Regions from separate parts of the Brevibacillus sp. FSL L8-0520 genome, predicted to be linked through region 4. Evidence: riboswitches for the same ligand, from Rfam matches in the RefSeq annotation. Region 4 holds a riboswitch; each other region holds the start of a gene.
What was found. Region 4 has a riboswitch for S-adenosylmethionine ahead of NSQ24_RS17215 (aminotransferase class I/II-fold pyridoxal phosphate-dependent enzyme). Riboswitches for the same ligand answer to the same signal wherever they lie in the genome.

Region 1 (8,033 bases), 2.6 Mb from region 4:
CTAGCTCTCCTCTTTTTTCTCAGGCAACTTGTCCCAGATGACGATGTTTAGCGTGGCGATCGGTTCCAAAAAAAGCGCCCAAATTGCCAAGCGCTTGGCAATTTCTACGCCACAAAAAACGAAGAAAAACGGAGCTAGAGCGAGATCGCACTTTTTTGACCAAAAAACCCATTTTGTTCACGCCTGGCGGACAATTCTTATCGATCGCCAGGGCGTTAATTGCCGAAAACGGCAAAAAACGGCCGAAAATGGAGATTCGAACACAAGGTGACATAATACCGATATTTATTCAGCACCCTAGCGTAACTGACACAAATTTATGTAAGAAGATCCAGCATAGCGAAGCTTTTGAAAAAACCCCTTTGTCAATAGAGATTGAACTGTGACCCGTAAGATGGACACTTTAAAAAAGTGACCCTCTTGCGGGTCACAGTTCAAAAAGGGGGGATTAGTCATTTCTTCATGGTTTTCAGTTCTTTACACAAACGCTGCTGACTCATCAATACTCCAAACAGTGTAGCTCCTGACAGAAGAAGTAAAACTGTTATGATTGTGGCCATGTTCATTTCCTCCTTATCATTTGATATAATTGTGAGCAGAAAGAAATCGCCATTTTCTTTCTGCTATTTATTTTTCCAGGGAAGGATCGGATACTTCGGATTCTTCTTTTTTTTGACTTTCTTGCTCTTTGTTAGCTTGTAAGGACACGTTTACTATGTCCCGTATTTGAATGGTTAAACTTACATGTCGGTAAATAATGCAGATGGCTAAAACTGCAACAAGTCCAGCAATTATGGTGATCGTTGTTTCATTCATCCTTCCTCCTCCTTTTCTCTGATCATGATGAGATCAGTTCCAAAACTGCTAAATGTAAACTTTGCAGACTATCTTCGAGTGGCATACGTATAAACCACGTCATTTTTTCTAGTTCGGGTTGTAAGTATTTTAGTAAGGCTTCCTGCGCTTCCCGATTTCCTCGTTGCGCATCATGCACCAATTTGCAAAAGACATCATCTTCCAGCATTACGTTCCTCCTTTAGGCAAAGACAATTTTTTTATGAAGTCTTTGTAATCCTTGTACTTTGCAGGCGTGGAGTCGAGAACGGGAGATACGGAGTTCTTGCGCTACTTCACGTTCCGTTCTCCCTTCAATCACCACTCGTTGAATGATGAACCTCTCACGTTCAGGTAAGCTGTTGAGCAGTTCTTCGACAAATAACTGGGAATCAATCGAGTCGTGGTACGGAACTTCCTTGTGATCGTCAAGGAACATTTCCCGCCGATACTGCTTTTTGGCTTGGTATTGTAACTTCCAAGCCGTCCGTTTGATCTGCTGAAGAAATTGAACTTTTGTCCATGTCTGTTTTGGCATAGAATCCCCCCACCTACTAGGTACAAAAAGGGGGGTTTTTGCTCACCTTCTCTCTATAAATTTTTATAAAAGCAGGAACACACGTTCTATTTTACCAAATTTTATGTGATTAACCGAGACCTTTTTCCTGTCACTAGTAGAATATTTTTGGGGAATATTGGTTTGTAAACAATTCGAATTGTCACATAAAACAATTCTTTTCATTTGTAACTTTTTACCTTTTCCTGCGTCTAAAAAGGTGAGGCTACAAAAAAGGATATGGAGGGTGTTTCATTTGAAAAAACTAGCGTTCGTTCTTCCTGTTGCTTTATCCGTTACACTTGGATGGTCAGGATCAATTTCCCCCGTTTTTGCTGAAACGGTTGCTCCAGCACAAGCTGCACAAAAACAAGGCACTATTGAGCATATGAAAGTAGTACGAGTTGATGGAGTTACCATTGCCGTATATGATACTTGGTTTAATCCAAAGAACGGATCGCAACGAAACGACTATCTTTACTTCTATGAGGATACTAGGGATATTAAGAAAGATACCAGATTCAGTAACGAGGAATCTTCTTTGTTTCAAAGAACAGCTAACAATTATAAAGATAAGCGTTGGACATCCGTCGAGGCTGTAGAGTTGAACGGAAAACAAGTGGAAGTGTTAAAGGCGAATAATAATGCAAAGGGTAACCCTGCTTACCATATGGCCTATATCGACAAATCTACTGGTATGCCAATAAAAGTAGAGGACTATAACAGCAATAACGAAGTTATGGCGGTCTATCTATACTTTTTTGATTATGTTCATGAAATAGGTGACAGGTTTATAGAGGAAAAGTAAAAAGCGCGATTTCTCGCGCCCAGGCTGTCGAGAAACCCCACAATATGTTGGAGTTTCTTCTTTCATAACAATAAAATTGAGCACGAAGTGCTGGAAGTCTTAGATAGCACCACACCTAACATGCCTTTGCAAGGTGGAGTGCTATCTTTTTTATATTTTGAACGGTTGCTGTCAGCAACGCTTGCTCTTGGACATTTTCACGTCCGCGCAACCTACAATAGCGAAGTCCATGCAGTTCTTTGGCATCTGCAAAACTTCGCTCTATCGTTTGGTATCTCAACCTGTATAGGTATTTTCCTGACTTACTTAAGCGGTTCTGTCGAACCCATTCTTTACTCTCTTCCCATACATGCCTGGTTATCACCTTTTGGTGATTTTTTGACCGTGTACACATAGTGAGCATCGGACATGCCTTACATATTTCTTTATTTGACTTATACATTCTGTATCCGTTACGGTCAGTTGTCGAATAAGCAAGCTCATGTTTTTGGGGGCAAATATAGACATTCTTTTCGGGATCATATTTAAACCGCCATTTGGCGATAAGGCCTTTAACAGGTGAAAAAGCTCGATGGCCAATGACGGCAAAGATATTTAGATCGTGCAGAGCCTTGCAGATTGGAGTAGTTAAATAGCCAGCATCCAATGCAACGGCTTCAATGGTATCTGTAAACCCAAACTTCTCAATTTGGTGTTGTAGCCGATCTACATAAGGAACAGAATCATGAACGTTACCCGCAGTCACGTGTACATCAGTTATGATATTGTACTTATGATCGACTGTCCGATGATCGAGATAGAAAAAGCCTTCAGGCTTTCCGTCACGAACCATGTAACCACTGTCCGGATCAGTAGTACTCACCTTGATTTCCTTTTCTTCCTTCACATCCTCTCTAGGCTTCAATCCTTTTTTCCGTGTGCTTCACGGTCTTCATTAATGGCTGCTTCTAAATCACTAAGGTAGGCTCGACTAGATTTTTCAATAACATGCTTCTTAAATTTACGTTTGTTCGCATTTGCTTTCAGATGAGTGGAATCACTTATCAAAACACGTCCGCCAACCATGCGATGTTGGATAGCAAGGCGAACGATTTCATCAAAAATCTCTTGGAAAACATTTGTGTTTTTAAAACGAGTTCGACGATTCCAACTGATGGTAGTGTGGTCTGGAACTCGATCTGTTAGTGAAAGGCCAAGAAACCAGCGGTAAGCAATATTCGTCTGAATTTCCTTTTCGAGTTGTCTTTCTGACCGGATACCGTAAAGGTATCCAATGAAAATCATTTTAAATAAAACCACCGGATCAATGGCTGGTCTACCGTTATCTTCACAATAGTATTGGCGTACTTTTTCTCGGATGAAAGAGAAGTCTACATGCTTTTGAATAACTCGTAGCAAATGGTCCTCCGGGACCAACTCATCAAGGCATACAAATTCATATTGCATTTGTTGCTTTTTTTCATTAGAGGAAAGCACAATAATCACCCGCCAGTAAATGTAATTACAAGAATATTATAACACATTAACGCGGTGTCGTCATAAAATACAGGGAAATAAAAATGGCTGTCGACTTTCTCGACAGCCTGAGCGCGATTTCTCGCGCCTTTTTTATTACGATCGGTAGAAATCTTCAATTGCATCTAGCAGCCCCGGAGTTCCCGTCACAACTTCAAGCGTATTTCCGTAAAACACGATTGGCACATCATTGATAAGCGGGCTAAAAGTGTCAATGTAATCATTAAAGATTGCCCTCTTGCTCTTGTTGAAATCGCTATCGCCTTCCATGTTCACACCGATGAAGGCCGTAGCGGATGAGCGTTTACCACCAGCAACTGGATCTCCATATACGTCCACGACTTCATCATTACGGGCACTCCTATAAACCAAGTTCACATTCTTATCAGGAGCCGAGTGATAATATGTTGCTGGTTGAATACAAATAACATCAAAAATATTGGTGCGATTAGCGATAACTCCTATATTGTGAGCAATATTTTCCCTGTTTGCACCATAGCCATAGTATGGGCACCACATAAAGTATCTTTCATAAGTGTTGCGAATACGATAAGACAGATCATTCAACAGTTTCACCATCGGATTTGAGGTTGGTCTGGAACTGTCAAGTTTCTCCTGAATCGGATAAATGGCTTCTGTACTGAAGTAAAAACCTGCAAAATCCTTATCCCAATATGTTTGTCCCAACCGATCAACGATTGTACTTTTCACTTGTTTCATATAATCTACATAGTCAGAATAGAATTCGTCCGCCTTCTCGATAGTAGATGAATTGTTGTGAAGCATAGGGAGGGAAATGTACATTTCCTCTCCAGCAATGTCTGATCGCTTCCACACTCTTAGAAAATCCTCCAAATAGCTAATGGATTTCGAAATGACTTGCGCTCGATGTGATTTAGATTTCAGACGGTCAAACCTCGTGCTTGCATCATCCGGATGTCCGAGGTGAATAATATACACGTTAAGCCTTCGACCGTCGAGTGCGTTAAGCATACTTGTAGTTACGTTATAACCGTCGCCTGTATAAATGTGTAATCCTCGAATGCGGTTCAGTGCTATCATAATGCAAAGTCCTCCTTGTTTTTGTAAGAGATAAACGACTTTTTGACCGGTCATCTTGTCGCTTTCACTTACTAGGTAAAATACAAGGAAATTTGCTCACTCTTTTTTTTGAACAGGTAAGGGATTGGCGTGGAATAATTGATCGACGTGAGGGGAAAAAAGTGAGGAATAAAGGTGAATTAGTCATGTTCCCCTCCAAAACTCAGCTACCGCATTATTCTGAGGAACTGGAAAAAGAGAAGGAAGAAAACGACAAATTTATCAGGGACCTTCGTGTTAGGGTTGAAGATATCATGAAAAGACAAGAGCTATGCAGGCCATCTTCACGAGAACAACACCAATAGGCTAGGGGAGCTACTCCCTAGCCTCAACACAGGATATTGTGCATATGTATACCTATACCTGCCTCTCGTTATGGCCCGTACGCAGCCATCGACCGGTGCAAAAATGCGCAAGGAAAAGCATCCATCACTAGGGCGCCCACTTCGAACAGGAACCTTGCAGTAACGGATTCGCCAAAATCAACTGAATATATTCAAAGCAATAAAAAAAGCCGGAGGCCTGTGCTTCCGCTCCGATTTTTTCCTTGCGCCAGTCCCGCATTGATCAAGGACAAGGTTTCCCAGCCTACTGCAAACTCATTTTCCATGGCTCTTTCCTTTCCTCCTTATTGTTGCTGTGAGGAAAAACAAAAAGCCCAAGAGCGTACACCACCCGAAACAGCTCCTCCCCACCCTCCAGATGCAGAGAAAAGACCATACGATAGCAGCGTTCTCGAAATCACAGAAAAACCACCAATTTAGTCGGAAATTTGATTGACCTTCCGAAATTGTCCCCTTATAATACCAAATAAGCGCTATAAGAAAATTGCAAACATTTCATCAAGAGTGGTGGAGGGACAGGCCCGATGAAACCCGGCAACCTGCGCAAGGACGCATGGTGCCAAATCCTGCAGAATCGCTGATTCTGAGAGATGAAACCGCCCGGCATGTCCGAAGCCTTCCCCTCTCAGGAGAAGGCTTCGTTTTCTTTATATCTTTTGACGAGAGGAAGAGATGCCCATGTCAGACCAGCAACAGTGGAAACCGGAAACCCTTGCCCTGCACGGCGGCCAATCCGTCGATCCTGTGACAGGATCGCGAGCAGTGCCGATCTACCAGACGACGTCCTATGTGTTCCGCGATACGGAGCATGCGGCCAACCTGTTTGGCCTCAAGGAGCCAGGCAACATTTACACGCGGATCATGAATCCGACGCAGGATGTATTTGAACAGCGCGTTGCCCTTTTGGAGGGCGGGGTCGGGGCACTTGCCACTTCGTCCGGCCAGGCTGCGATTACATTCGCCATCCTGAACATCGCCCAGGCGGGTGACGAGATCGTCTCCTCCAGCAACCTGTACGGCGGCACCTACAATCTGTTTGCCCATACACTGGGCAGACTGGGGATCAAGGTTCATTTCGTCGATCCGTCCGATCCGGAGAATTTCCGGGCCAAGATCAACGAAAATACGAAAGCTCTTTTCACCGAAACAATCGGAAATCCGCGAATTGACGTCGCCGATATCGAAGCGATTGCGGCCATCGCCCACGAAAACGGAGTTCCGCTGATCGTAGACAATACGTTTGCCACGCCGCTGCTTTGCCGACCGTTTGACTACGGTGCCGATATTGTCGTTCACTCCACGACCAAGTTTATTGGCGGACACGGCACCGCGATCGGAGGAATCGTCGTCGATTCCGGCAAGTTTGACTGGAACAACGGAAAGTTCCCCGGGTTGACCACACCGGACCCGAGCTACCACGGCGTCGTCTACACGGAGGCTGTCGGACCGCTTGCCTACATTATCAAAGCGCGCGTGCAGCTCCAGCGCGATATCGGCGCGGCCGCGGCTCCTTTCAATTCCTTTTTGTTCCTGCAAGGGCTGGAGACGCTTCACCTGCGGATTGAACGCCACAGCCAAAACGCATTGGCGGTAGCCCGCTATCTTCAGCAGCATCCCGCGGTCGAGTGGGTCAACTACCCTGGCCTGGAGGACAGTCCTTACCACGAACTCGCGAAAAAGTACCTGCCGAAAGGAGCGGGAGCAATCCTCACCTTTGGCATTCGCGGCGGTGTTGCCGAGGGCAAAAAGCTGATCGAGTCGGTGAAGCTGTTCTCCCATTTGGCAAACGTCGGCGATTCCAAGTCGCTCATCATCCACCCGGCTAGCACCACTCATCAGCAAATGAACGAATCCGAGCAGCTTGCTGCCGGTGTGACCCCTGGCATGATCCGCATTTCCGTCGGTACGGAAGCCATCGACGACATCATCGCTGATCTGGAGCAGGCACTCCATGCGGCGGTAGCGGTCAGCAAGGTGTAGCTGAACATTTAACGAGCCGGGAACAGCCTTTTTCCTGAACCCGCCATAGCAAAAGGGACGACCCTCTGTCGCGAATGACGCGGACGATGGTCTTCCCTTTTTCCTTTTCCTTGGCAGAGGGGCCAAGGTGAGCTCAAATAGATTTATAGTAAAAAACAGTTGCATGCAATTCCCCATCCGCCGATCTGGCGTAGTCAGGGATGCGGCCCGCTTCCTTATATCCGAGTGAGGCATAGAGCAGGTTGGAAGGATCTCCTTCTCTCGTGTCGAGAACAAGGAGCGTCCGCCCCGCCTGCTTCGCCCTCGCCTCCGCTGCTTGCATCAATCTGCGGCCGATTCCCTTGCGGCGATAATCCGGATGGGCCATCAGTTTGGCGATTTCCGCCCTGTGTCTGCCGTTTTGCTTCGTGGATGCATGCAACTGGACGCTTCCGACAATCTCATTGTTGATTTTGGCCACAAGCAGAATGACCCCGGGCTGCATTACGTTCTCCCAGTACCGCCTTGCCTCTGCCTGCTCCATCGGCGGGAGAAAACCGACAGACGCACCATCCTCGACAACCTTTACCAAAATCTCCGAAAGCCTCTCAACATGCTCGGCAATGCGATTGCATTCTTCAACCTCTACTTCACGAAACATAGCAGACACCCCCAACTGCTGGTTTTGGCCAATCTATTCTTTCTACTATACGCTGTGGGTAATCTTTCTTACAACAAGCGATGTACTTTTAACAGACGACGTATGTTAACAGACTCTGTCAGAACGACAATTTCGTCGGCTTGCTTGCAATGCTACCGAAGCTTGTGGTACATTGGTATTGTTTCCTTGGAAACAATACTGAGGAGGAGGCTGCTCGACATTGGATGTGAAGGAAAGCATCTTCCAGCAAATTCT
Region 2 (8,033 bases), 890 kb from region 4:
AAGAGATGGTAGACCGGCTTCAACAAGTCAATATCGACACGATCCTAAACACAGGGGAACTGCGGGAAATCATCGAAGACAGCAGGTACTCTCCGTTTCCTCAACTGATCACGACCGAGCGGCCGGATACGGCTGCCTCCCATATCCTGCAAGGGAGAGTTGCGGTCGTCGTGGACCGGACGCCCAAAGTATTGATTGGACCTGCCGGCTTCGTTACCTATTTCCAAAACGTGGACGACTATAATTTGCGCTGGCCTGTCGCTACCTTTATCCGGACACTCCGGTTCATGGCCTTTTTGGTTGCCACCTTTTTGCCAGCCTTGTACATCGCGGTTGTTTCCTTCAATTATGAAATCATCCCGTTGGATTTGCTGCTTTCTGTCGGGGAGTCGAGGGAACGCGTCCCATTTCCGCCGCTTTTGGAGGCGATGCTGATGGAGATTACGCTGGAAATGCTCAGGGAGGCGGGGATACGCCTGCCTGCCCCGATCGGGCAAACCGTCGGCATTGTCGGGGGGATCGTGATCGGCCAAGCCGCCGTACAAGCGGGGATTGTCAGCAACATCATGGTAATCGTCGTCGCGTTCACGGCGATTGCCTCGTTTATCATCCCCAATTACGATATGGCTTCCGCCGTCCGCCTGGTTCGCTTTTTGATGATGGGGCTGTCGGCCATGTTCGGCATCGTGGGGATTGTCATCGGCTTGATGGGATTGATCGGGCATATGATTGCGCTGGAAAGCCTTGGCGTCCCCTATGGGGCTCCGCTGGCGCCTGCGAGATTTGCCGATTGGAAGGACCTGATTCTCCGGATCCCCTTGTGGGATATGGACAAGCGGCCGGTCAGCGCCAGAGCGGTCCAGACCAAAAGGCAGGGTACATCCGGCTCGGGGGAGGAAGGACAGTGAACCCATACGCGACCCGACAGATTACTGTCCTCCAATACATTTTTTTTATCCATGGAGCCCAGGTAGGAATCGGCATTTTGACCATCCCTCGCGATGTAGCGGAAATTGCCGGTACGGATGGATGGATCGGGATTATTCTCGGATGGCTTGCCGCGATTATGGCCAGCTTGATCATTGTCAACACGATGAAGAGGTATCCGGAATGCACCATCATTGACCTGATGCCACTATTCTTTGGAAAATGGCTGGGGAAGTGCCTGATCGCGGTGATTGTGCTCTATTGCGCATACGCTGCCACTACTGTGTTGGCCAATACGGGCGGCATCTTGAAGGTTTGGCTCCTGCCGCTCACTCCTTTTTATCAGATCATGATTTTGCTTTTGATTCCTGTTCTGTTTTTGGTCGGCAAAGGAGTAAAGACGTTGGCGCGGTATGCGGAATTGATTTTTTACTTAAGCCTATGGGTGCCGATCGCTTTGATCGTTTCTCTGAAGGAGCCTCAGTATCTGTATCTTCTGCCCGTTTTGAAGGAGGGCTGGGGACCTGTTCTGAAGGCTGTGCCAACCACGATTCTCTCCTTTTTAGGCTTTGAGCTGGCCTTTTTTCTGTACCCGCATCTGCAAAAGAAACAGTTTGCCGCTGTTGGAATTGTCATTGCCAATACGCTATCGATGCTTCTGTTTCTGTTCGTCACCCTGATTGCTTATGTCATCTTCAGCCCGGATCAAATCACAAAGTTTATCTGGCCTGTTTTAAGCATGTGGAAAGGGGTAGAATACCGGTTTCTGGAAAGGATCGACATCCTGTTTCTTGCTTTCTATCTGTTTATCATTTCGACAACCTGGATGCCGTACATGTACTTTACGGTTTTTGGAGCAGGCCGGTTGTTCAAAAAGTCCAATGAGAAAAAATACCTGCTTGGCTTTATGGCTTTGCTCGTAGCAGTGACAATGTTTTACACCCCTTCCTTTTTCGATATTCGAAAGCTGGGGGAAACATGGAGCAAAGCAGGGATGATTTTCGGATATGCTGTTCCCTTTTTCTTGTGGGGGTATGAGCGCCTGTTTCACAAATACCGGCAGAGGAGGATGCCATGATCCGGCGATTGCACTTCCTGATCCTGACAATGCTGTTGGCCATACTGCCGGGGTGCGCTGATTTGCGAAATCTGGAGGATGTCACCTTGGCGCTCATGGCGGGGATAGACCTGAGCGAAAAAAATGAGCTCTTGTTCTACGTATCAAGTCCTGTATTCAGCAAAGACGCGAAAAAGAAGGTAGAGGAGTACGGAGTAAGAGCCGATAGTATCCGCCAGTCGACCAAAAGGTTTGATGCGCTCGTGACGGCCCTGACGGTAGGAGGAAAAATCCAGTTCATCGTTCTGGGCAAGCGGCTGTTGCAGCATCCCGACTGGTTTTCGCTGCTCGACACTCTCTACAGGGACGGGCGAATGACGGTTAACTCTCGCGTCGTGGTAGTAGATGGTCCCGTGCATTCCGTCTTTCATTTGAATCCTGCGGATAAACCGCGGCTGCCACTTCATTTAACCCAATTGCTCGATACGGCCAACCGCCGGAATTTGACGGTCAAGACAACGACGCAGGAGTTTCACCGCATGATGGCTGAGAAGGGAATGACGCCCTCTATAACGGAGTTCAAAGAGCGAAATAGCGTTGTAGAGGTCATGGGTACGGCTCTGTTGGACCACCAAGGGAAATACGTCACGCTGCTCCTTCCCAAAGATACCATTCTGCTTCAGATTCTCATCCACAAATTGCAGGGAGAAATGACGCTGACAGTGCCGTTGCCAGGGCAATCAGATCAGCAGAAAGTAATCAAGCCGCGGGTCTCCTTCTTTGTGAAGGATGTAACCAGAACAGTAAAAACCGGATACCGCGACAACCGTTTTCGATTTGATGTAGAATTGCAAATGGAAATCTCCCTGGCGGAGCAAATGTTCCCGGTTGAACCGGCAAAGCAATACAAGAAACTGGAACAGTTGATTGAGAAGCAGTTGGCCCAAAAGTACGCCGACCTGATCAAACAATTTCAAAAACAAAAGGTAGATCCTGTCGGCTTCGGGGTGTACGCCCGGGCGTACCAGTACAAGGAATGGAAAAAGGTTCAGGATGATTGGCCGGCGGCATTTGCCAAAGCAGAGGTGCGGGTCAAGCCTGTTATCTCTATCAAAGGAATTGGCATTACGGAATAAAAAACTCTCTTGAGCCAGGCGGAAATGCCGGATGCGGCCAATCCGCCAAGCTCAAGAGAGGGCTCTTTCTGTTATCCGTAAATTAATAAATCGCTTCCCAGCCTGCAGGAGTGACGAACAGGCGGATCGCCTTGATCTTGCGGTCGTCCATCAATGTAAAGTAGTGGCGATAGTTCGGAGGAACGGAGATGAGGTCGCCCGGCTCCATTTCCACATCGAAGTAGCGGTCGTCTTTTCCTTTGATGGCAAAAATGCCGTGGCCGTCTACGCAAAAACGGCATTCGTCATCTGTGTGGTGATGCTCGTTCTTGAATTTGACCAGCAATTCATCCAGATTCGGTGTCTTGTCGGACAGGACAATGATGTCAGCGGTCAAATAGCCGCGGCGCTCGCTGATCGCATCGATTTCCGGTTTAAAAGCGTCGAGGATCTGCTGCTTTTCTTCATCGGTCGGGCTGTAGTTGCTCTTGAGCTGTTCGTCGAGACGGTCAACGCCCCAGTGCTCGTAAATGATTCCCTGCGTGTCCAAAAACGAGATGACACTCTCGCCGGTCAAATACTCGTTGTTGTCGTGAAAGCGTACTTTTGCCATGTTACAGGCCTCCTTGGGGTGGTTGTTTATGGAGCAGCCACAGCGGCTTGGCGAAGCTGCAGCCAGCGCGCGTGGTATTCAAACAGAAATTCAAATGCTTCCAGGTGCCTCTTCGCCGCAAAGTCGCTGTCGCCCCAGGCGTAAATGCCGTGGTTGCGGATCAGCACGCCGGGAACCTCGGGCGTAATGACTTTTTCGATGGCGGAAGCGAGCGTCGGAATATCGGCAAAATTCTCGACAATCGGGACGGTGATGCGGGCGTTTTCTTCCCAGATGCCGAGCCCCTTGATCAATTCCTGTCCTTGTATGGAAAAGGCTCGCTGGCCGAAGTACAGCTCAGAGATGAGGTTGTTCCAGACCGTGTGGACATGGAAGCATGCTTTTGCCGTAGGAATGACGCGGTAGACGACAGCGTGGACCAGCGTCTCTGCTGACGGCTTGAGTGCTGTAGGTTCTACCGGCTGAGAGTTGCCGTCTACGACCAGATAGTCCTCGGGCGAGAGCTTTGTCTTGTCCTTGCCGCTGGCAGTCACGGCAAATTGCAAGGGTTCGTCGCTCAATTTGATCGAAAGGTTGCCGCTGGTGCCGGGAAACCAGTCCCGGCGGGCAAAGGTCAGCTTGGCTTCGTCCAGGCGGCGAAAAGCGTCCAAGCGCTGTTCAAGTGTAATCGTCATGATGATGGTACCTCCTGCCTGCGTTTCAGCTCCTGCAAGATAGCGATGACGTCGTGGAACGTCGCAAACGACTTGAAGGGCAGCCCCAGCTCCTCGCTTTTTTGAGCCAGGAGCGAACGGGCAATGACAAAGTCGGCGATTTTGGCTCCGGCCAGATCGGTGATCGAATCGCCGATGACGACGCGGTAGTATCGCTCTGGATCGTAGCGGCGGATAATGGCTGTTTTGCACATGCCGCAGTTGTTGTCGCAATGCTCGTCGCACGTATGCGGCCAGGTAATCGTGATGCGCGGTCCGCTGAAGTCGCTGCCGTTGCAATAGATCGGCACATCGAGTGCAAACGGGGCAAGGATCGGCTCGACAAAAAAGTCAATGCCGCCGCTGGTGATCAACAGCTCGATGCCTTCCTCCCGGCAGAAGCGGACGAATTCGGCAAATCCGGGGCGAATCGTCGCCTCTTTGACGATGTAGTCTATGATCTCCTGCTTTTTCTCGGATGGGATCAGCTTGAACAACGCGCCGACACCTTCGCGGATCGACACCTTTTGGGTGAGAATCTGCTCGATCAACTCTTCCCGCTCAGGCGGAGCAAAACGTCGCATAATCGCGACAATATTGTCTTTTTCCGTAATTGTTCCGTCAAAATCGCAAAACAGCACGAGTGGCTTGGTCATCATTTTGTTCCCCATTTCTGCAAAGCCTGTGACAGTTCAGCAGATTCGGAGGAAGCGTCCTCCAGCGTTTGTCCTGCCACGACTGCGTTGATCGCTGCGACAAACGCTCGGGCGCCTGCCGTCGCACCACCTGGATGGCCGTGAATGCCCCCACCGGCATTGACCACCTGGTCCAGGCCAAAATCCTCGTACAATTGCGGGACAAGGCCGGGATGGATGCCCGCAGACGGTACCGGAAATGATTTGCGCAAAGTTCCGGTCGGTTCGGTCAAATGCTCCGCCAGCTTGAGCGCTTCTTCTTTGTTCAACGCCACATTTCCGTACGGCGATGGGAAGAGCACCAGGTCTGCGCCAGCCAAGCGCATCAGCTTGCCCAGGAGCAGCGGTGTCCCAATACCGTAGACGGGCGACGGATAGTAGGCTCCGGCGAGCGCCGGGTGGGCCATAATCGGCACCTGAACATCCGGGTCTGCAGCCAGTCGGTGCAGGGCATCGTAGCCAAAGGCAAGCACGTTAAACAGCAGGCAGTCTGCGCCGGCTTCCACAGCTCTCTTGGCACGTTCGGTCAAGTCGGTGACCGGCCCGGTCAGATTGGCCGCATACAGAACCGGTTTCCCTGTTTCCGCTTCTGTTTCCCGGGCAATCTGTTTAAACGCCCGGATTCGTTCCAGAAAGGGAGCACGGTCATCGGCAAAGAAAATTTCGTCATCTTTTACTAGGTCAACGCCGCCCAGAGCCTGTGCCCGAAACTGGGTTTTCAGATCGTCAAACGGCAGGCCGAGGCAGGATTTGAAAATGCTCATCAAGAGTGGGCGATTATGCGCTCCGAGCCGATCTCTGATGCCTGAGATGCCGTATTTCGGGCCGGGAAAAGCGGCCAAAAACGCTTCCGGAAACTGTATGTCAATCAGCTTGATTTTTCCGTCCATGGACAGTTTCCCAAAGACGCCTGTCAACAAGGACGGAATGTCAGCGGTAAAGTTGCGAACCGGGTAGCTGATCGTAATCAATCCGCGGCTTTCGCCGTTTTCCAGGGTATCGAGCACCTGGGCGCCGACAGCTTCACCCAAATAGGGCTTCAAATCTGCCTGCTTGGCTGCGGGCAGATCGGTCCAACTGCCGACAGTCATCCCGACGGCGATCGCTTCCGCCTTTTTTTGCAAGTCCTTTGCCTGAGTCAAATAGGTGACGAGGATGCGTTGTTCGCTCAATGAGGAAACCTCCTTTTCTCGCAAAAAAACCTCCCCTTCGAGAGGGGAGGCGCTTTCGTCCGATAACGTTTTCGTCTCCTCTCATCTCTCGGTTCAGGGTCGAAGTGGCAGACTTTCGTCGGCGGCTTCGACTCTCACCGTTGGAATTAGCACCGTTTCGCCCCCCTTGCAGGGTAAGCGCCGGTTGCCGGGCATCATAGGGCCAGTCCCTCAGCCAGCTCGCGATAAGAGTTTCATGTACAGTATGCATTTGACTTGCGATAACCCCATGATATGCTGTTCCTTTTCGGGAGTCAACCCTTGTTTTGAGCATTAAAAATTTTGCTGCAGGTGGAACTTTTTCTAAAAAAAGGCGTGGTATCAGGTGAAAGGGTGTGAAGGAATGGGAAAGGCAGGAGTGGAGGATGTGTACCGCCTGCACGTCAATGACATATACCGCTACCTCCGCAAGCTCACCGGCGATGCAGGCTGGGCGGAGGATCTGACGCAGGAGACCTTTTTCCGTGCCTTTCAGCACCTGGATACCTATCGGGGAGAAAAAGTGCGTCCTTGGCTGTTCAAGGTAGCGTACCACGCGTTTATCGACTGGCACCGCAAGCAAAAGCGCAGGCCTGTTCAACTGATCGACACCTTGCCTGAGCAGGCGGATCAGGCGGCGGTCAGTCCGGAATCGGCGGCACTGGCTAGGGAGACGGCGGCCCTCGTGCTGACTGTTCTCCGGGGGCTGCCGGAAAAACAGCGACAGGTGCTGCTGCTTCATGCGGAAAAGCTCAGCTATGCGGAAATAGCCGACGTCCTCGGCATCGATGTGGCCGATGTGAAGCGGTCGATCTACCGGGGACGATTGAAGATGCGAAAATGGTGGGGGGACGGTCAACATGGCGGATAACGGCAAGCTGGAGGATCATAAGCAAAAAAGCCGGGAGCGCGATCAGCTCCTTCTCGCTTATCTGCGGGGGGAGCTTGGCGCTGAGGAGACAGCGCGATTGAGGCAGCGTCTCGCAGACGACCCGGAGTATGCGGAGCGACTGGAGGAGCTTTTGCTGGGAGGCGGGCTGATGCAGACAGAACCGGAAGACAAAGCCGCGGATTTTTTGCCGGAGGAGAAGCAGCGCTCCATCATCCGCTGGGGAAAGTGGAAGAGCAGGCTGTCCAACGCCGCCTACACGGTGGGGATCTCGCTGCTGATCGGCTTTGTCCTGTTGTTTGTCAACTATTGGATTGGCCGGTCGCTGTATGAAGATATGTTTCGCGTCTCCAAGGATTTGGTGAATTTCACTCAGCCGGGGATCGTAGCAGGCAGCAGCGGCGCGCAGGTTGGCCTTTTTTATGGCAGCATTCAAATGGAGCTGCGCGAAAAGGTGGGGGGCGACCGTCAGCAGCCAGGGTATTTCGAGACTACGAATGTGTTTACCAAAGTATCCTCCCGCCCGGTATGGAACGACGGCGTTCGGAAGAAAAATCTGTTTTTCCTGTTCCCGCTTCAGACGAAGCTGCAGGAGGATACCTCTTTCAGACGAGAGCCCGCGTGGAAGACGCTTGAAATGCTGCCGGAGGGGACGGTATCGCAACTGGCGATTTCCTTTGACCGGTTTATGAGCCTGGAGGAAATGTACGCTTTCCTGGCTCCGTATAATTTGGACCTTACCTGGCTGGCCGTGGATACCGGACAGGAGGTGCTGCATGAGGATGCCAAAGAAGGCGTGCTGCTGCTTTCGGCCGGTGACGTCTGGGGTTTTTCCGAACATGGGCTGGACTATGG
Region 3 (8,033 bases), 1.6 Mb from region 4:
AGCTGATCACCAGACTGCCCGGCTCGACCTCCTTTTGATAAGAGCCGGCGGTGCCGACGCGGATGATCGTTTTCACCCCGCCCTTGGCCAGCTCCTCAAAGCAGACCGCCGCTCCCGGCGAGCCTACGCCGTGGCTGACGACCGCTACTTCTGTTCCGTTCCACTTCCCTTTGTAGCTGTGGTACTCGCGGTTTTCCGCGATCAGAGTGCTCTCTTCCAGCAGCTCGGCGATGCGGGCAGCCCGCTTCGGGTCTCCGCACACAATCGCTCGCTTTGGCAGTTGCTCCGGATCAATTTTCAGATTGGGCAGCATCTCAATCAAACTCCTTTTTCTCCCACTCGTCTTCCGGGATCGGCAGCGCTTCGCCGGAGAACCGCTCTTCGCGGAACGGGTCTCCGTTCAGATGAAAGCCGTTCTGCTCCCAAAAGCCGGGCTTGTTTTCGTTGGTAAATTCGATTCCCCGCAGCCATTTCACGCTTTTCCAAAAATAGAGGTGAGGCACGATCATGCGCAGCGGCCATCCGTGCTTGTCCGTCAGCGGCTCCCCGTCGAAGGAATGGGCCAGCAGAACGTCATCCCGGTCCAGATCGGACAGAGCCAAATTGGCCGTATACCCGTGGTCGCCGTGCAGCATGACGTAATCGCTCTTCGGCACGATGCCCGCTGCTTTTAGAAAGTCGCGGAACCGGACTCCTTCAAAGCGGTTGTCAAACCGGGACCACCGGGTCACGCAATGAATGTCGCACGTCAGTACACTCTGCGGCATGGCCCGGATTTCCTCGTAGCCAAGCGTCACTTCCCGCTCCACTTCTCCAAACACCCGAAGCGTCCATGTTTGCAAATCGTAGACCGGGACCTCTCCCTCGTGCAGGATCGGAAATCTCTCCGTCAGCACCTGGCCCGGCGGCAGCCTTTTTGCCAGAGCAGGGTCTACAGCCGGCACCTTCATCCGTTTGATACGATCAGCCTTGTTCATCCGAGCCTCTCCCCTTTATGTCGTAAATGAAAATGTTCATACTCCGCTTTATTATCAGCTATCGCGTGCTTTGCTGGCTGGAGCCGGCTGACGAAGCGCCCTTGTCCTTTAAAAAGAACATCGCCGCGATCGTCAGCACATACGGCAGCATGGCGGTAAACTGCGTCGGCAGCGAAAAGCCTTGCAGACGAATGCTCAGCGCGTCCATCAAGCCAAACAGGAAGCTGGACGCGAGGATGCCGAGCGGATGGGCTTGCCCCAGCATCATCGCCACCAGTGCGATAAAGCCGCGTCCGGCTGTCATGCCTTCCGTAAACATCGTCACCTGGCCGAGCGATAGCTGGGCTCCGGCCATCCCGCACAGCACGCCGCACATGACGATCGCCAGCACCTGCAGGCGAGTCGCTTTCAACCCAAGGCTGCGGGCCGCAGTCGCGTTCATGCCGACAGCCAGCACGCGAAAGCCGGTAACGGTCCTGGTAAAGAAAAAATGCAGCAGAACTGCGGCCAAAAAGGCGAAGTACACGAGCGGCGAATGCCCGGAAACGATGTCTACCAGCACTGGAATGTCTTTGATTAGCGGGATTTGCCACTGCGGCAGTCCGGCCATGTCCTTGTCGTAAAACGCGCCCTTTACGTCAAAAACGGCACGCAGGGCAAACGTGGTCAGCCCCAGCCCGAGAAAGTTGATCGCGACGCCGACGACGATCTCATTGGCCCGTAGACCGATCGTCATGTAGGCAAACAGCAGCGAGAACAGAACGGTTACGAGAGCTGCAAACAGCAGCGCCAGCAGCAGGCTCCCGGTAAAGTGATTGCCGACGATGGCGGAAAAGGCGCCAACCAGGATCAACCCCTCCAGACCGACGTTGAAAATGCCGACGCGCGAACAGAGCGCACCGCCCAGGGCTGCGAGCAAAATAGGCGTCACCATGCGGATGGTGGAACTGACGAGGGACCAATCAAACAGCTCCATGAGATTCCCTCCTCTTGTTGTTGCGATTTTTCCACCAGTCGTAACTGAATTTAGCTGATATAAACAAAATTAAAACAGCTTGAATCACACTGGCCAGTTCAAGCGGCACATCCGTATTCCGCTCCACTCCCATGGCACCTGTCTGCAGAGCCGCGAGCAGCAAGGAAGTAAACACAACGCCAATCGGGTGAGAGTTGGCCAGCAGGGTCGCCATCAGCCCGGTCCAGGCGAAGTTCGGAAGCGTCAGGGCGCCTTCCACATACCGATAATGCGAGCCCAATACCTCGACAGTCCCGGCCAATCCGGCCAGTCCGCCGCTGAAAAACATGCCGGTCAGCATCACCCGAACTCTGTTCACTCCGCCATAGCGGGAAAAGAACGGGTTTTGCCCGAGCATTTTCACTTCGTACCCGAACGGAGTATAGCGAATGACGAAAAAGATCAGAAGAGCAGCAGCCAAGGCAAACAAAAAGCCTGCATGGACGCTCATCCCGGCGAACAGCTTTGGCAGCCAGACGCTTTTTTCCAGCATCGGGGTCTGGGCCATGGCAGCGGACCCGGTTTTGTCCTGGAACGGCTCGCTGACGAGATACCCTGCGAACAAAACGGCGACATAATTGAGCAGCAGCGAGGAAATCAGCAATTGAATCCGAAAGCGCGCCTCCAAATACCCGGCAAAAAGCGACCACAACCCTCCGGCAAGCACGCCCGTTACCAGAGCGGCCACCATTTTGACGAAGCCGGGCGCGGGCAGATAAAGGGCCACCAACGTCGCACTGATCGCTCCCGTTACCATCTGTCCCTCGGCCCCCAGATTGAATACCCCGGCGCGAAAAGCGAGCGACAGTCCCAGTCCGATCAGCATGATCGGCGTGGCCCGGGCCAGCGTGGAGGTCAGGAAGTAGAAGCTGCCAAAGGCTCCCTTCCACATCTCTTGATACGTACCGATAATCGATTCGCCCACGGCGGCAATGACCAGCGCACCTGTCAACAGGCCGATGATCACTGCCAGCAGCGGCTGAACCAATGACTTACATAGCTGCTTGACTGCTGCCATACACGCTTCCTCCCGCCATCAATACGCTGATTTTCTCCTCTGTCGCTTCCGAGCGTGTCAGCTCCCCGGCGATCCTCCCTTTGTACATCACCAAAATCCGGTCGGACAGCGCCAGTATTTCTGTCAATTCAGACGAGACGAGCAAAATGCCGTCTCCATTGTTCCGCTTTTCCAGCAGAGCCTGATGGATGTATTCCATCGCGCCGATGTCAACGCCGCGAGTAGGCTCGGCCGCGATCAACAGTGGTGTATTCTGTCCCAGCTCGCGGGCGACAATCAGCTTTTGCAAATTGCCCCCGGAGAGGTTGCCTGCCTGCTCTTTCAAATGAAGAGAGCCTGTCTTGATCGCAAACCGCTCGACCCACTCTTCCACGACACGGCGGAATTTGCTGCGCAAAACGACACCGCGGCGCATGTACTCCGGCTTGCGCTGATAGCCCATCAGCGCGTTTTCCTCGACGCTTTCCCGCTTTGCTGTCCCCCACAGGTAGCGGTCTTCGGGAATGTGGGCCAATCCTGCCTCGCGAATCGCTGCCACCGACTGGCCAGTCACATCCTTTTCTCCGAGATAGACTTTCCCTTCCGAAACAGCCCGCAGGCCGGTCAATGCCTCCAAAAGCTCGGATTGCCCGTTGCCGGATACCCCGGCGATCCCGACGATCTCCCCGTGGTGTACGGAAAACGTCACGTCGTCTACGAGCGTTTGTTTTTCCCGGATGCTCAGGCCCTGCACCCGCAAAAGCGGCTTTCCTTCCAGGCGGACCCGATCAGTGAGCTGCTGAAGCTCGCGGCCTACCATCATACGGGCGAGGTCGTCCGCATTGGTTTCGCTTCGGGAAACGGTTCCGGTCACGCGCCCCCCGCGCAGGACAGTGACCCGGTCTGCCACCTCCATGACCTCCTGGAGCTTGTGGGTAATCAAAATGACGCTTTTGCCGCTTTCGGCCAAATGGCGGATCGTCTGCAGCAGCTCCTTTACCTCCAGCGGCGTGAGCACCGCAGTCGGCTCGTCCAGCACGATAATATCTGCACCCTGGTAGAGCACCTTCAGGATTTCTACCCGCTGCTGCTCCCCTACGGAGCAGCTGGATACCTTGGCGTTCTCGTTGATCGGTATCCGGTATCGCTCACTGAGCGAGCGGACTGCACTCGCCGCTTCTTTTCGCTGAAACAGCCCTTTGCGCTGCGGTTCGTAGCCGATCACGATATTTTCCGCAACGGTAAAGTCGGGAAACAGCATGAAGTGCTGGTGAACCATGCCAATCCCGTGGCGGATCGCATCCTCCGGGCCGCGAAAGACGACGGGCTTGCCATTTACTGCGATCTCTCCGGCAGTGGGCTGCTCCATACCGTACAGCATGCGCATCAGCGTGGTTTTGCCCGCTCCGTTCTCGCCGACGATCGCATGGACCTCCCCCTCTTTCAACGTAAACGAAACGTTGTCATTGGCGGTAAAATCGCCGTAGCGCTTGGTCATGCCCCGCATTTCCAGTCGGTTCTCCACCTTTTCCCCCTCCCTCTTTTGTCTTCCCGGTAGAGCAGGAAACCGACTACGCTCATGTAGCCGGTTTCCGAATCAGCGCTCTCGCTATTGTTTCAGCGGGTCTGTCACGGTTCTCGTCCCCGCGACGATCTCATCCTTGATCGCTTTTACCTTGCTGACGACTTCTTCTCCAATGAACGGGTTCAGCGGAGTCGGGCTGTCATGCGTAACGTAGGTCACGCCGACGCCGTTCTCCTTCAGTCCGTAGGCGACGACACCCGGCTTCAAGCTGCCGTCCACAAATGCCTTCACCGTTTCATACACAGCGGAGTCCGTTCCTTTCAACTGGGACAGGACGATATGCTCAGGGTCGATGCTGGTCCGGTCAACGTCTTGTCCGGAGGTGTAGAAGCCTTTTTCCTTGGCTGCTTCAAACACGCCAAGATCTCCTACAGCCGCTGCGCCGTAAATAAAGTCCGCTCCTTTGGAAGCCTGCAGCAGCGCCAGCTCCTTCGCTTTTGCCGGGTCGCTGAAGCTGCCGACGTAGTTGATCTGCACTTCTGCGTTCGGGTTGGTCGCCTTGAGCCCTTCCTGAAAACCGACTGTCCATTTTTTCAGGATCGGAATGTCCATTGCTGCGACGATCCCTACCTTGTTGCTTTTGGTTGCCAAACCGGCAGCCGCTCCGACCAGGTATGCAGCCTCTTGCTCGCGGAACATGACACTGCGGACGTTGGGCAAATCAACTTGCGTATCGATGATGGCGAAGGTGCGGTCCGGATTTTCTGTCGCTACCTTTTTCAGCGCATCCTCGGCTTCAAAGGAAGACGTGATGATCAAATCGTATTGCTCGGCCACTGCCACGCGGATATTTTCCTCGATAGCCCCATGGTCTGTGGATTCAATCGTCTTGACATCCACCCCGAATTCCTGGGCGGCTTTCTTCGCTCCATCGTCCATCTGCTGGAAGAACGGGTTAACCCCGATTTTCTCGGGCAGCACCAGCGCGATCCGCTTTTTCGCTGTTTCTTGTCCGCCTGTCTGGGCTTGTCCCTTGTCTTCGGGGGCGCTGCTGTTTGTCGAGCATCCGGCTGCCAGTACAGCGAATGTCGTTAAAGCCAGAAGCAATTTTTTCATGATGTCCTCTCTCCTATCAATATCCCGAACGATAATATTCGTTTTTATAACAAAATATCGTTGGTTTATGGCGTGTATTAAAAATCAATTTGAATAAAATACGAATATTATTATATTTAATTAAATTAACGTTCGTCAACAACCTCCTTTGCACAAAGAAAAAACTCTTCCCGGAGGAAGAGTTTGCCGTATATCGCTAACCTCTTCCTCATCTCTCAGAACCCAAACAGGTTCTGTAGGAATTGGCACCTTTCTGTGCACGTGTGCACAGTGGTTGCCGGGCTTCATCGGGCCAGTCCCTCCGCCGCTCTTGATAAGGTAAGGTGAAACTATTTAATTGATATTGAATTCATTCTAGCAGATCAATTGAAAAATGCAATTCTTTTTTCAGCAATTTCAAACATTACGATTATCGCTGAAATGATTGCTGCAGCTTTGTCGACAAGGCGTTCAGCTCGCCCAGCTCCTCGGTAATCTCCCGCACCTTTTGGTGCTGGTTTTCCGCCGTCGCAAACAATTCCTCCAGGTTGGCAACAGACTCCTCGGTGACCGCTGTAATCGTAGACATCTCGGCCGCCACTTCCCCGGAGCGCATTTTCACGCGATCCATGCTCGTCCGCACATGCTCGACTGCCTCCAGGAACGCTTCCATGCCTGTTCGCACTGTCTCGATAGACGCCACTGTCTCTACCGCCAGCTCCTGTCCCTTTGCTACCGACACTTCGCCCGTGCTCATGTGCTTCACGGCGTTTTCACTCTCTTGATGCAGCGACTGCAAAATTTCGGTAATCTCCTGCGTAGCCGTCGCGCTTTGCTCAGCCAGCTTGCGCACCTCGTCCGCCACGACGGCGAAGCCCCGGCCGTGCTCACCCGCACGAGCCGATTCGATCGCGGCATTGAGCGCGAGCAGGTTCGTCTGTGTCGCGATCTGGTTGATCGTCTGGACGATTTCCTCGACCTTGTTGGCTTGCTTGTTCAGCTCGCGGATCGTCGAAGACGCCACATTGACCGCCTGAACGATTTGCTCCATTTGCTCGGAAAGCTCGCTCATCATGCTGATGCTTCCTGCCAAGCGGCGGCTGTTCTGATCCGCTTCCGCCTTCATGACGGCCGCTTGCTCGTTGACAGTCACAATTTCCTGGTCGATCGACTGCACTTCTTCCTCGATTTTGACAGTGGAATTGGCTTGGGATTCCATTCCGGTCGCCACTTCCTTGAAGGCGACCATCATCTCGTCCGTGTTGCGCCTTGTCGTCTCGGCATGCTCATGGACATGCACGGATGTGCGCTCCACCTGCTCTGTTACCATCTTGATATTCCGCAGCAGCTCTTCCAGGCGCTGCTCTTTGTCTTCGGCTTCCCGTCTCGCGCTGTCCGCTTTTGCAAGCGACGCTTGTCCAGCCAGACAGAGATAGGTGAGCCCCGCGATCATCAGCACGAAGGCGACAATGCGAAGCAGCAAATTGACTTCCGAAAAATGGCCGTCAAACAACTGGTAAGAACCGGTGTAAAATCCGATTAATGTCGCCGCAACCTGCATCGCCCCCGCCGATACAATCAGCTTCCAGTCCAGATAGGCTGCCAAAAAGCCCAGGACGATGAACGCGAGAAACGAGATTTCCTGAAACGGTGTATAGTGGTCAAATGCAATCGAGTAATAGAGAAGACCAATTCCGACCAGATACCGGATCAAGTAGCTGTCCTTGCGAATGAAGTACAACGGAGAAACGATCAGTGTTGCCAGCAAGCCTGCGGAGGTGACCTTCCAGAAGTTCACATCCATCTGACACGCGATCCAGCCTGCAACCCAGAGATGATTCCATAAAATAAAGATCATAAAGCCTTCTTTGTTCGTCAAGGTGTTGCGGACCAACTGAAACATATGTACCCCCTCTTGCCTGTCGTACTTGCGAAATGCTCTTGATGCCATTATAGACTGAGAAAAGTCCCAGCGACTACGAATAATGTAAGAATGTGTGAAAAAAGTTCCATCATTCGACTGGTTCTGAAGATGCACAACTGGTCGTTTTCGGCCTCGCATGCTGGCCAAACAATCTGCTGTCGAATTTCGTACCCATGCCCGCCACTCCCCTATATGCAATGCAAAAGCAGGTGCCCCGCTGTCTGCTTGAGACTTTGGAGCACCTGCTTTTTCCGATTTATAGACTATGCTACTGCAACGATTTTTTGATGATATTACGGGCGATCCATACGCCTGCAGCCCCGGCCTGTGCCAGTCCGCGCGTAATGCCCGCACCGTCGCCGCCGCAGTACAGCCCTTTGATTTCCGTCTCGAACTCCTCGGTCAGCTTTGGACGGGCAGAGTAAAATTTGGCCTCTACGCCATAGAACAGTGTGTGCTCGGAAGCGATTCCCGGTGTCACCTTGTCCAGCGCCTCGACC
Region 4 (8,033 bases):
GGCCAACGACAGCTTTTCGGTGAGCTTTGCGGCCACTGTGAGCGCGACTCCGCAATACGCGACAGTGAAAGCTTACGTCAACGACAAACTGGTCGATACCCGCGAAGTGCGGATCAACTCGGGAACTGTTGTAGATTCCGATGTTTTGATTCATACGCAGGCTGTTTTGGATAGCAAAAAGGGTGAATTGAAAGTAAACGGCATTGTAAACCTTACGGCAGGCAAAGTAGTCGTGACCTATGACGGAGACAAGAGAGGCGCCGGCGTGAAAAAGCTGTGGGACGGTGTCGGCTCCTATTCAGTCACCATGAAGGATGTAGAGGCTGACAAAGGGAAAGTATTGATTGAGGTGTACAAGGACGGCAAGAAGCTTGATTCGGAATCCGTCGATCTGCTTGTTGTCAACAAGCCGGATAAACCGACCAAGCCGGAAACGCCGAAGCCTGCCCAATACAAAATTACCGGAACCGCCAAGCTTGACGCCAAAGATAAGGAAATTGAAGTAGAAGGGGAAATCGCAGGATTCTCCAAAAACCAAAAAGCGAAGCTGTATGTAATCGCTCCGGACGGCAAAAAACACGAGGTCAAGATAGACGATGACGGGGAGTTCGAAGTGGAGCTCTCTTACAAAAATCGTTCTTACAGCGCCAAGTCCGTCCATCTGGAAGTAGTCGTTGACGGGAAGGTCGTAGCACAAGCTGACATTCCTCACGGTACGCCAGTAAACGAAGTTGATGACGATAAAGATAAAGATAAGAAAAAGAAGGACAAAGACAAAAAGCATCCGAACGGAAATGCGTATGGCTACTGGAAAAAGCATGGCCATGACGATGACGGAGACGATGACGATAACGACGATCGCGACAACGACTAATCCGTTGCATTCTTGAGCGGCCACGAATGGCAATCTTCTTTCTGCTCCGGGCAGCTTGCCAATCATTCCATTTGACTAGGGCTGACGGTAGGTGGAGACATAATCCATCAGTTGGCTGATGTAGTCCCCGATGATGGGAATCGAGAGGAATTTGCTCAGGACGGAACCGAGAATGGCCAGTACGATGGCTGTTCCGATCGTCAGTCCCAGGCCCCGTGCCAGACCTGCCAGGAAATTGATCCAAAGCAGCTTGCGCGGGGCTGTATAATTTTGAATGACATCTGCCAGACGGATATCCTCTAAAAACATGGCGATTTTGTCCATCCGGTCATTTAATTTGCGTGCCTCCTGAATTTCTTCGAGGAGCTGGTCAATCTTTGACAACAGGCGGTCTGTGGGGCTTTGTGACATCTGGTTTCTCCTCCTGTCTCCTATGGTTACCAGTTAAGTAACAGTGTAGGGAAAAAAAGGGGAAGAATCAAGCGCATGCCGGAAAGGTTTGCCTATCTCTTCCTTGGCGGGTACAATAGACGTACAAAACTTACACAAGGAGGCTTCGGAATGGCTGAGACCGTATCCCAAACGCTTTCGGAGGAACTGTTCGGGTTGTTGCAGCAGGAGCGGTTTATCACATTGGGCACCATTGACCATGAGTCTGGGGCGCCATCGCTCAGCTCGCTTTCCTGGACGTTTGCGGCATCGCCGCAAGTCATCCGGTTTGCGGTAGACAACCGTTCACGCATCTTGACCAATATCGCCAAGCAGCCACAAGTGGTTCTGCATTTGATTGGTGCTGGCTCTTCTTATGCCATTAACGGAAGGGCTGTATTGAAGAGTGAGCGGATGGAGGAGGTTCCCCTGAAGCTGGCGATGGTGGAGGTTACCATTGAGGCGGTGCGTGATGTCATGTTCTACGGTTCCCGTATCTCCGTAGAACCGCAGTATGAAAAAACATATGATAAAAATGCGGCGGCGAAGCTGGACAATCAGGTGATGACAGCACTGCGCAAAGCGGAGTAACAGAGAAAACGGGTGAAAACGAAGAGGAAATATCTGTTGACAATCACTCGATATTTCCGTTAGTATTAGGATCAACAAATTGAATAGCAAACTTCTTATCCAGAGAGGCGGAGGGACTGGCCCGATGATGCCCGGCAACCAATTTTCCTGTTAACAGGACGATACTGGTGCTAATTCCTGCAGAGCAAATCATGCTCTGAAAGATGAGAAGGGTTTGCTTGCGGCGACGTAAACAAAGCCTTCTTTTCAAAAGAAAAGAGGGCTTTTTCATGCCCTCAACATCAAAGCAGAGGGAGAGATTGCTATGCATCTGGAAACGAAACTGGTACAGGCGGGGGTAGGTCGTGATACGATCACGGGCGCGGTAAGCTTCCCGGTTTACTATGCGACCGCTTACCGCCACCCGTCTCTTGGTCAAAGTACCGGATACGATTACACCCGTACGGCCAATCCGACACGCAAGGTGCTGGAGGAGGCGATCGCAGAGGCCGAGTGCGGTGATGCCGGTTTTGCCTGTGCTTCCGGGATGGCAGCGATTCACACAGTCATGGGACTTTTTTCTCAAGGCGACCATTTGATCGTTTCGCTTGATTTATACGGTGGGACATACCGTCTTTTTGAGCAGGTCCTTTCCCGCTACGGGCTCCAGTTCAGCTATGTTGATCTGCGCGATCTTCAGGCATTTGCGGGCGCGATCCGTCCGGAGACAAAAGCCGTTCTCATCGAGACGCCGACAAATCCGCTGATGCAAATAACGGATATCGCTTGCGTAGCCGGGATCGCCAAACGAAGCGGTTTGCTGACCATCGTGGACAATACCTTTATGACGCCGTACTATCAGCGTCCACTGGAGCTGGGGGCAGATCTGGTGCTCCATAGCGGGACGAAATATCTTGGAGGCCACAATGACGTGCTGGCTGGCCTGATTGTGACAAAAGGCGCTGAGTTGTCTGAAAAGGTCCGGTTTTTGCACAACTCCATCGGTGCAACCCTCGGCCCACAGGATTGCTGGCTGCTGGTCAGAGGCATGAAGACGCTCGCTTTGCGTATGGAGCGACATCAGAGCAATGCTCTCCAGGTTGCGCGCAAACTGCGGGAGCATCCGGCGGTCACCGATGTATTCTATCCGGGATTGGACGATCATCCCGGCTACGAGATTCAGAGCAAACAGGCGACCGGTTACAGCGGCATGGTGTCCTTCCGCGTTCGCTTCTCTGCTCAGGTGGGGCCGTTTTTGGAAAACTTGCGCATCATCTCTTTTGCGGAGAGTCTGGGAGGCGTCGAGTCTTTGTGCACGTATCCGGCGACACAGACTCATGCCGACATTCCGCAAAAAATTCGAGAATACGTCGGGGTCTGTGATCGTTTGCTGCGATTGTCGGTAGGAGTTGAACATCCGGATGATTTGATTCATGATTTGATACAGGCTCTCGATGCAAGTCTGGTAGCGGAAGGGTGTAGACGATGAAATTTGCCACGAAACTGCTTCACGGGACATCTTGTTTCGATCCGGTGACCGGTGCGGCATCCACGCCGATTTACCAGGCATCTACGTTTCACCAAGCGGATTTGGACCGTCCGGGCGCATACGACTATGCGCGGTCCGGCAACCCGACCCGGCATGCATTGGAAGAGGCGATTGCCGTCCTGGAGGGCGGTGCGCGGGGATTTGCATTTGCTTCCGGCATGGCCGCGATTTCCAGCGTGTTTATGCTGTTTTCCGCGGGCGATCATGTTGTCGTGGCAGAAGATGTCTACGGCGGAACGTATCGCTTTTTGACCAAAGTGTTGTCCCGCATGAATATTGACGTTACGTTCGTGGATACGACCTGCGTAGAGGCAGTGGAGAGAGCCGTCACTCCTCGCACTCGCGGGATCTACCTGGAGACACCTTCTAATCCGACGTTGAAGGTGACAGACATCGCAGCTGTCTGCCATATCGCAAAGGCCAAGAATATCATAGTCATTGTCGACAATACGTTTCTGACCCCGTACTACCAGCGTCCGCTTGAACTCGGAGCAGATATCGTCATCCACTCAGCGACGAAGTTCATCGGCGGCCACAGCGATGTCGTTGCAGGGCTGGCTGTTACCAAGGATGCTGAGCTGGGTGAACAGCTTTACTTTATCCAAAACGGCATGGGAGCGGTACTCGGAGCGCAGGATTCCTGGCTGGTGATGCGCGGGCTGAAATCGCTGAAAGCCAGACTGGATGTAAGCACCCAAACAGCGGAAAAGATCGCTCGATGGCTCGCAAATCATCCTTCCGTTGCAAAGGTACATTATACGGGACTAGCGGGTCATCCCGGCCACCAGCTCCAATCGAGGCAGGCGAGCGGCCACGGAGCCGTGCTGTCCTTTGATGTGGGCAGCAGAGAGCGGGCGAAGGCTTTGTTTGATCGGGTTACGCTTCCGATCGTAGCGGTCAGTCTCGGAGCCGTAGAAACCATTCTGTCGTATCCGGCGATGATGTCACATGCCGCTATGCCAGCGGCAGAAAGAGAGCGTCGCGGTATAACGGACGGATTGATTCGCTTATCCGCCGGACTGGAAGACGCTGACGACCTCGTCCGCGACCTGGAACAGGCGCTTGAAGGTGTAGAGGCCGCTTTATCTGAAAGCAAAAGCAAGGCATTCTCCGGGGCATAACCGGGAGAATGCCTTTTTATTGAGGAGCTTTTTACTGCCGGTTGACCGGTATTTTGCGATTTCCTTCCGGTTTTGCGTTGCCGCTGTTGTTCAGGCGTTGTTCGTTTTCTCTGGATGGCGCTTCCTCTTTCATTTGAACATCGCGAGGGGCTTGGGGAATGATGCGTCCGACAATATCAGCCAATTCTTCCGCAATACCCGCCACGGGCCGGCCTTTTTGCATATCAGTGGACATTTCCCGCAAGCGTTGAACGATGTCGGGATCGGCCGTTACGAGCGCAGTGGCGCCTTGGGGATCTTCCTTCAAGGCTTCTGCCACTGTATATTTGATGACCCCTACTTCAGGGCGATCCAGGTGGGCGTTGACGTCGATGCCGATAACAGCCCATTTGCCCAATACAACAGCGGTGGCATCCTTTACGTTTGGTACACGGGTGGCCAGTTGAACCAGCCGGTCTGCAGTAGCTTGTGACGATTGGTTATAGCCAGGGGACGGTGCTGTTTGCTGTACGCGCTGCGTTTCATCTGCCCGTTTCCCGGGCTGCGGTGCTGCTTGATTCCCGGGAGGCTTGTTGCCAGACATGCAGGCGGAGAGCAGCAGGCTGACACTGAGTACAAGTACGGCTGTCCGCTTCACGGTCATTCTCCTTCGCTTCTTAAGTTGCTCCCACACAAGTCATGCATGATTATCTGTATTTTGTTCTCCTGTCCACCTTTTCATGCGGGACTCGTCTATCTTCACTCTTGCCGACATAGACTGTAGTACATCACGTCGCGGCTACTGAGCATCCCACCCGCAATTGCATAGGGTATAACAGATGGGTAATAGGAGGCGAGATTTTGAAGAAAATCTACGTGCTGGACACCAACGTACTCCTGCAAGATCCACGAGCGATGTTTTCCTTTGCGGATAACGAAATCGTCATACCCGCCGTGGTGTTGGAAGAAATTGATTCCAAAAAGCGCTATATGGACGAGATTGGCCGCAACGCTCGTTATGTGTCGCGGCTGTTTGACAGCTTTCGCGAATTGGGGCATCTGCATCAAGGCATCCTTTTGGAAACGGGTGCGCTATTGCGCGTCGAATTGAACCATTCCTCGCTTGCCAAGCTTCAAAAGCAATTTACGGAAATGACCAATGACAACCGCATTCTGGCGGTAGCGCTTAACTTGCAGGAAGAAGAAAACCTCTTGCCTCAACCACGCCCTGTCATACTCGTCTCGAAGGATGCCCTGATGCGAGTGAAAGCTGATGCGCTTGGACTGATTGCCGAGGATTTTCTTTCGGACCGCGTCGTCGGCGAGTATTCCCACATTTACAGTGGTTATCACAAAATGCAGGTTGCCCCGGAAATCATCAAAAATTATTACGGCAGCCGAAAGTTGTCACTTTCCACCTGTTTTCCGCAGCAGCGTTTTTATCCCCATCAGTTCCTGGTGCTGAAGGATGAGTTGAATCCGTCCATATCGGCTATCGGGAAGGTTGACATCGATGGAAAGAATCTGGAGATGCTGGTCGCTGACGACGATCCGATCTGGGGAATCAGGGCCCGCAATGTCCAGCAGCGGATGGCTTTCGAATTGCTCTTGCGAGAGGATATTCCGCTGGTGACGATGACAGGAAAAGCGGGTACCGGGAAGACCTTGCTGGCATTGGCCGCGGGGCTTTTGCAAATTGAAGATTTGCAAACATACAAGAAGCTGCTTGTAGCAAGGCCAATCGTCCCGTTGGGGAAAGACATTGGCTATTTGCCCGGTGAGAAGGAAGAGAAGCTTCGTCCCTGGATGCAGCCGATTTACGATAATTTGGAGTATTTGTTCAATACAAAACGCTCCGGTGACCTTGACAAAATATTGGCAGGGATGGGCAGCATTCAGGTAGAAGCGCTGACGTATATCCGCGGGCGTTCCATTCCGGAGCAGTACATTATCATTGATGAAGCGCAAAACCTGACAAAGCATGAAGTGAAAACCATTTTGACTAGGGTGGGGGAAGGGTCGAAGATCGTATTGATGGGAGATCCCGAGCAGATCGACCATCCATACCTGGACGAGAGCAACAATGGACTTACGTACGTGGTGGAGATGTTTAAGGATCAGAAACTGGCTGGTCATATCCGCTTGGAAAAAGGGGAGCGCAGCGTTCTGGCACAGCTTGCGGCAGACTTGCTGTAAGTGTGCATAGTGCAAGCGAATCCGGACATACTAGGATTGTCGAACCCGATGATCCATGAATCAAAATCGGCGAAAGCCTTCCAGGAGGCGAAGAACCGTGGATGGTCATGATCACGCTCTCGATATCAATCGAACTGGCGGACACCGTACTCTTTAGGTAAGACAAACTCTGTTACGGAGGTTGAGGAGCTAAAGAGAATAATCGGTACTACCCCATAGCAACGGGTTCGACACGGCCGCTCCCAATTTGGGAGCGGTTTTGATTTATGGCTAAAAACGCGATCAGCAATCTTTTGGTAAAAAGATAGACAACGAATCGACAAATAAAGTGCTTTTTCGATAAAGGGAATATATGGAATATAGTGAATATATAGTAAATAAGGAGGTGAAAACAATGAAAAAACTGGCTGGTATTCTACTCGGAGCAGCTCTGGTTTTTACGCTGTCCTCTTCAGTCACGGCAAATTCGGAAGCTTGCGCTGGCTGCAAAGCGCCAAAACCTCATCCGGATTGCGTATGTCTGAATGGTGGTCCACAATGGGCCTGCCCGTGGTGATTTTAGTTCTGAATATTCAATCAAATACTTAATTTCAGCAAGGTCGAACTGCCATAAACTCTTAGCCACCTCTCGGGTGGTATTTTTTTTGACTTCCTGTCAGGCAAAAGAAAAAGCCCGGTATCCCGGGCAAACGGCTAAGCTTGATTTTGCAGAGCTTTTCTCAACAATGTAACCGTGCTTGCGTGCATGCCTTCATGGTACAAGCTGAATAAAAACATGCCCCCAAATGTATCGATTTCGGCTTTTCCGCGAAGGTTGAACGGGCTGGGAAGCTTTTCTTCAAAGCGATCGGCAAACTCTTTTTTAATCCGTTCCGTTTGCTCTGCCAATTGTTGGTTCAATGTTTCCAGGGTAGGAAGCTCCCCTTGCCAATCGGCAGGTTTTGTGCCGGGGCCGAACAGGGCCGCATAAGATTCGGGGAGGTGCGGAGCTTTTCCCCCGTAGAGCAGAGCATCCTGGGTAAATAAAACGTGGCCAATATTCCAGCGGATATTGTTGGAAAACCCTTCCGGCACAATGTCGGCCTGCTCTTCCTTCGTTGCCTGCAGCGTAGCAAGCGTAAGACTGCGGACTACATCGTAATGATCCCAAGCATGTGCAATGTTCATTCGCATTACCGCCTTCCATCTTCGTATCCATACAAAAAAATGTTACTTGAAATTGTCGCTGGTGAAAATATCCGAATGTGCTATGGTTGTCTCTTTCCCCATAAAGATGAAGCAAGGGGGGAGTGAAGCATGGTTACACTGGATACAT

Region 1: another riboswitch for S-adenosylmethionine. It lies ahead of NSQ24_RS03385 (homocysteine synthase); the one in region 4 lies ahead of NSQ24_RS17215 (aminotransferase class I/II-fold pyridoxal phosphate-dependent enzyme).
Region 2: another riboswitch for S-adenosylmethionine. It lies ahead of NSQ24_RS21460 (2,3-diketo-5-methylthiopentyl-1-phosphate enolase); the one in region 4 lies ahead of NSQ24_RS17215 (aminotransferase class I/II-fold pyridoxal phosphate-dependent enzyme).
Region 3: another riboswitch for S-adenosylmethionine. It lies ahead of NSQ24_RS24730 (BMP family protein); the one in region 4 lies ahead of NSQ24_RS17215 (aminotransferase class I/II-fold pyridoxal phosphate-dependent enzyme).

The regions. Positions count from the first base shown of each region.
Region 1 is NZ_CP150171.1:613,400-621,432, reverse strand. Features, by position in the region: gene NSQ24_RS03415 (hypothetical protein) at 628-816, opposite strand; gene NSQ24_RS03410 (hypothetical protein) at 839-1,024, opposite strand; gene NSQ24_RS03405 (sigma factor-like helix-turn-helix DNA-binding protein) at 1,037-1,372, opposite strand; gene NSQ24_RS03400 (hypothetical protein) at 1,647-2,198, shown strand; one part of gene NSQ24_RS03395 (IS1182 family transposase) at 2,314-3,104, opposite strand; one part of gene NSQ24_RS03395 (IS1182 family transposase) at 3,104-3,644, opposite strand; gene NSQ24_RS03390 (hypothetical protein) at 3,810-4,775, opposite strand; SAM riboswitch class I at 5,651-5,755, shown strand; gene NSQ24_RS03385 (homocysteine synthase) at 5,837-7,138, shown strand; gene NSQ24_RS03380 (GNAT family N-acetyltransferase) at 7,272-7,778, opposite strand; gene NSQ24_RS03375 (MarR family transcriptional regulator) at 8,005-8,033, shown strand, end outside.
Region 2 is NZ_CP150171.1:4,343,415-4,351,447, reverse strand. Features, by position in the region: gene NSQ24_RS21490 (spore germination protein) at 1-908, shown strand, start outside; gene NSQ24_RS21485 (endospore germination permease) at 905-2,005, shown strand; gene NSQ24_RS21480 (Ger(x)C family spore germination protein) at 2,002-3,120, shown strand; gene NSQ24_RS21475 (cupin domain-containing protein) at 3,203-3,712, opposite strand; gene NSQ24_RS21470 (methylthioribulose 1-phosphate dehydratase) at 3,739-4,386, opposite strand; gene NSQ24_RS21465 (2-hydroxy-3-keto-5-methylthiopentenyl-1-phosphate phosphatase) at 4,383-5,060, opposite strand; gene NSQ24_RS21460 (2,3-diketo-5-methylthiopentyl-1-phosphate enolase) at 5,060-6,271, opposite strand; SAM riboswitch class I at 6,350-6,502, opposite strand; gene NSQ24_RS21455 (sigma-70 family RNA polymerase sigma factor) at 6,654-7,160, shown strand; gene NSQ24_RS21450 (anti-sigma factor) at 7,150-8,033, shown strand, end outside.
Region 3 is NZ_CP150171.1:5,068,756-5,076,788, forward strand. Features, by position in the region: gene NSQ24_RS24705 (nucleoside phosphorylase) at 1-313, opposite strand, end outside; gene NSQ24_RS24710 (sulfite oxidase-like oxidoreductase) at 315-977, opposite strand; gene NSQ24_RS24715 (ABC transporter permease) at 1,036-1,953, opposite strand; gene NSQ24_RS24720 (ABC transporter permease) at 1,940-3,010, opposite strand; gene NSQ24_RS24725 (ABC transporter ATP-binding protein) at 2,985-4,514, opposite strand; gene NSQ24_RS24730 (BMP family protein) at 4,599-5,630, opposite strand; SAM riboswitch class I at 5,836-5,950, opposite strand; gene NSQ24_RS24735 (methyl-accepting chemotaxis protein) at 6,040-7,512, opposite strand; gene NSQ24_RS24740 (NAD(P)/FAD-dependent oxidoreductase) at 7,802-8,033, opposite strand, start outside.
Region 4 is NZ_CP150171.1:3,450,761-3,458,793, reverse strand. Features, by position in the region: gene NSQ24_RS17230 (hypothetical protein) at 1-874, shown strand, start outside; gene NSQ24_RS17225 (DUF5665 domain-containing protein) at 950-1,285, opposite strand; gene NSQ24_RS17220 (pyridoxamine 5'-phosphate oxidase family protein) at 1,436-1,894, shown strand; SAM riboswitch class I at 1,987-2,104, shown strand; gene NSQ24_RS17215 (aminotransferase class I/II-fold pyridoxal phosphate-dependent enzyme) at 2,199-3,362, shown strand; gene NSQ24_RS17210 (aminotransferase class I/II-fold pyridoxal phosphate-dependent enzyme) at 3,359-4,543, shown strand; gene NSQ24_RS17205 (YhcN/YlaJ family sporulation lipoprotein) at 4,575-5,186, opposite strand; gene NSQ24_RS17200 (PhoH family protein) at 5,384-6,718, shown strand; gene NSQ24_RS17195 (DinB family protein) at 7,412-7,885, opposite strand; gene NSQ24_RS17190 (hypothetical protein) at 8,015-8,033, shown strand, end outside.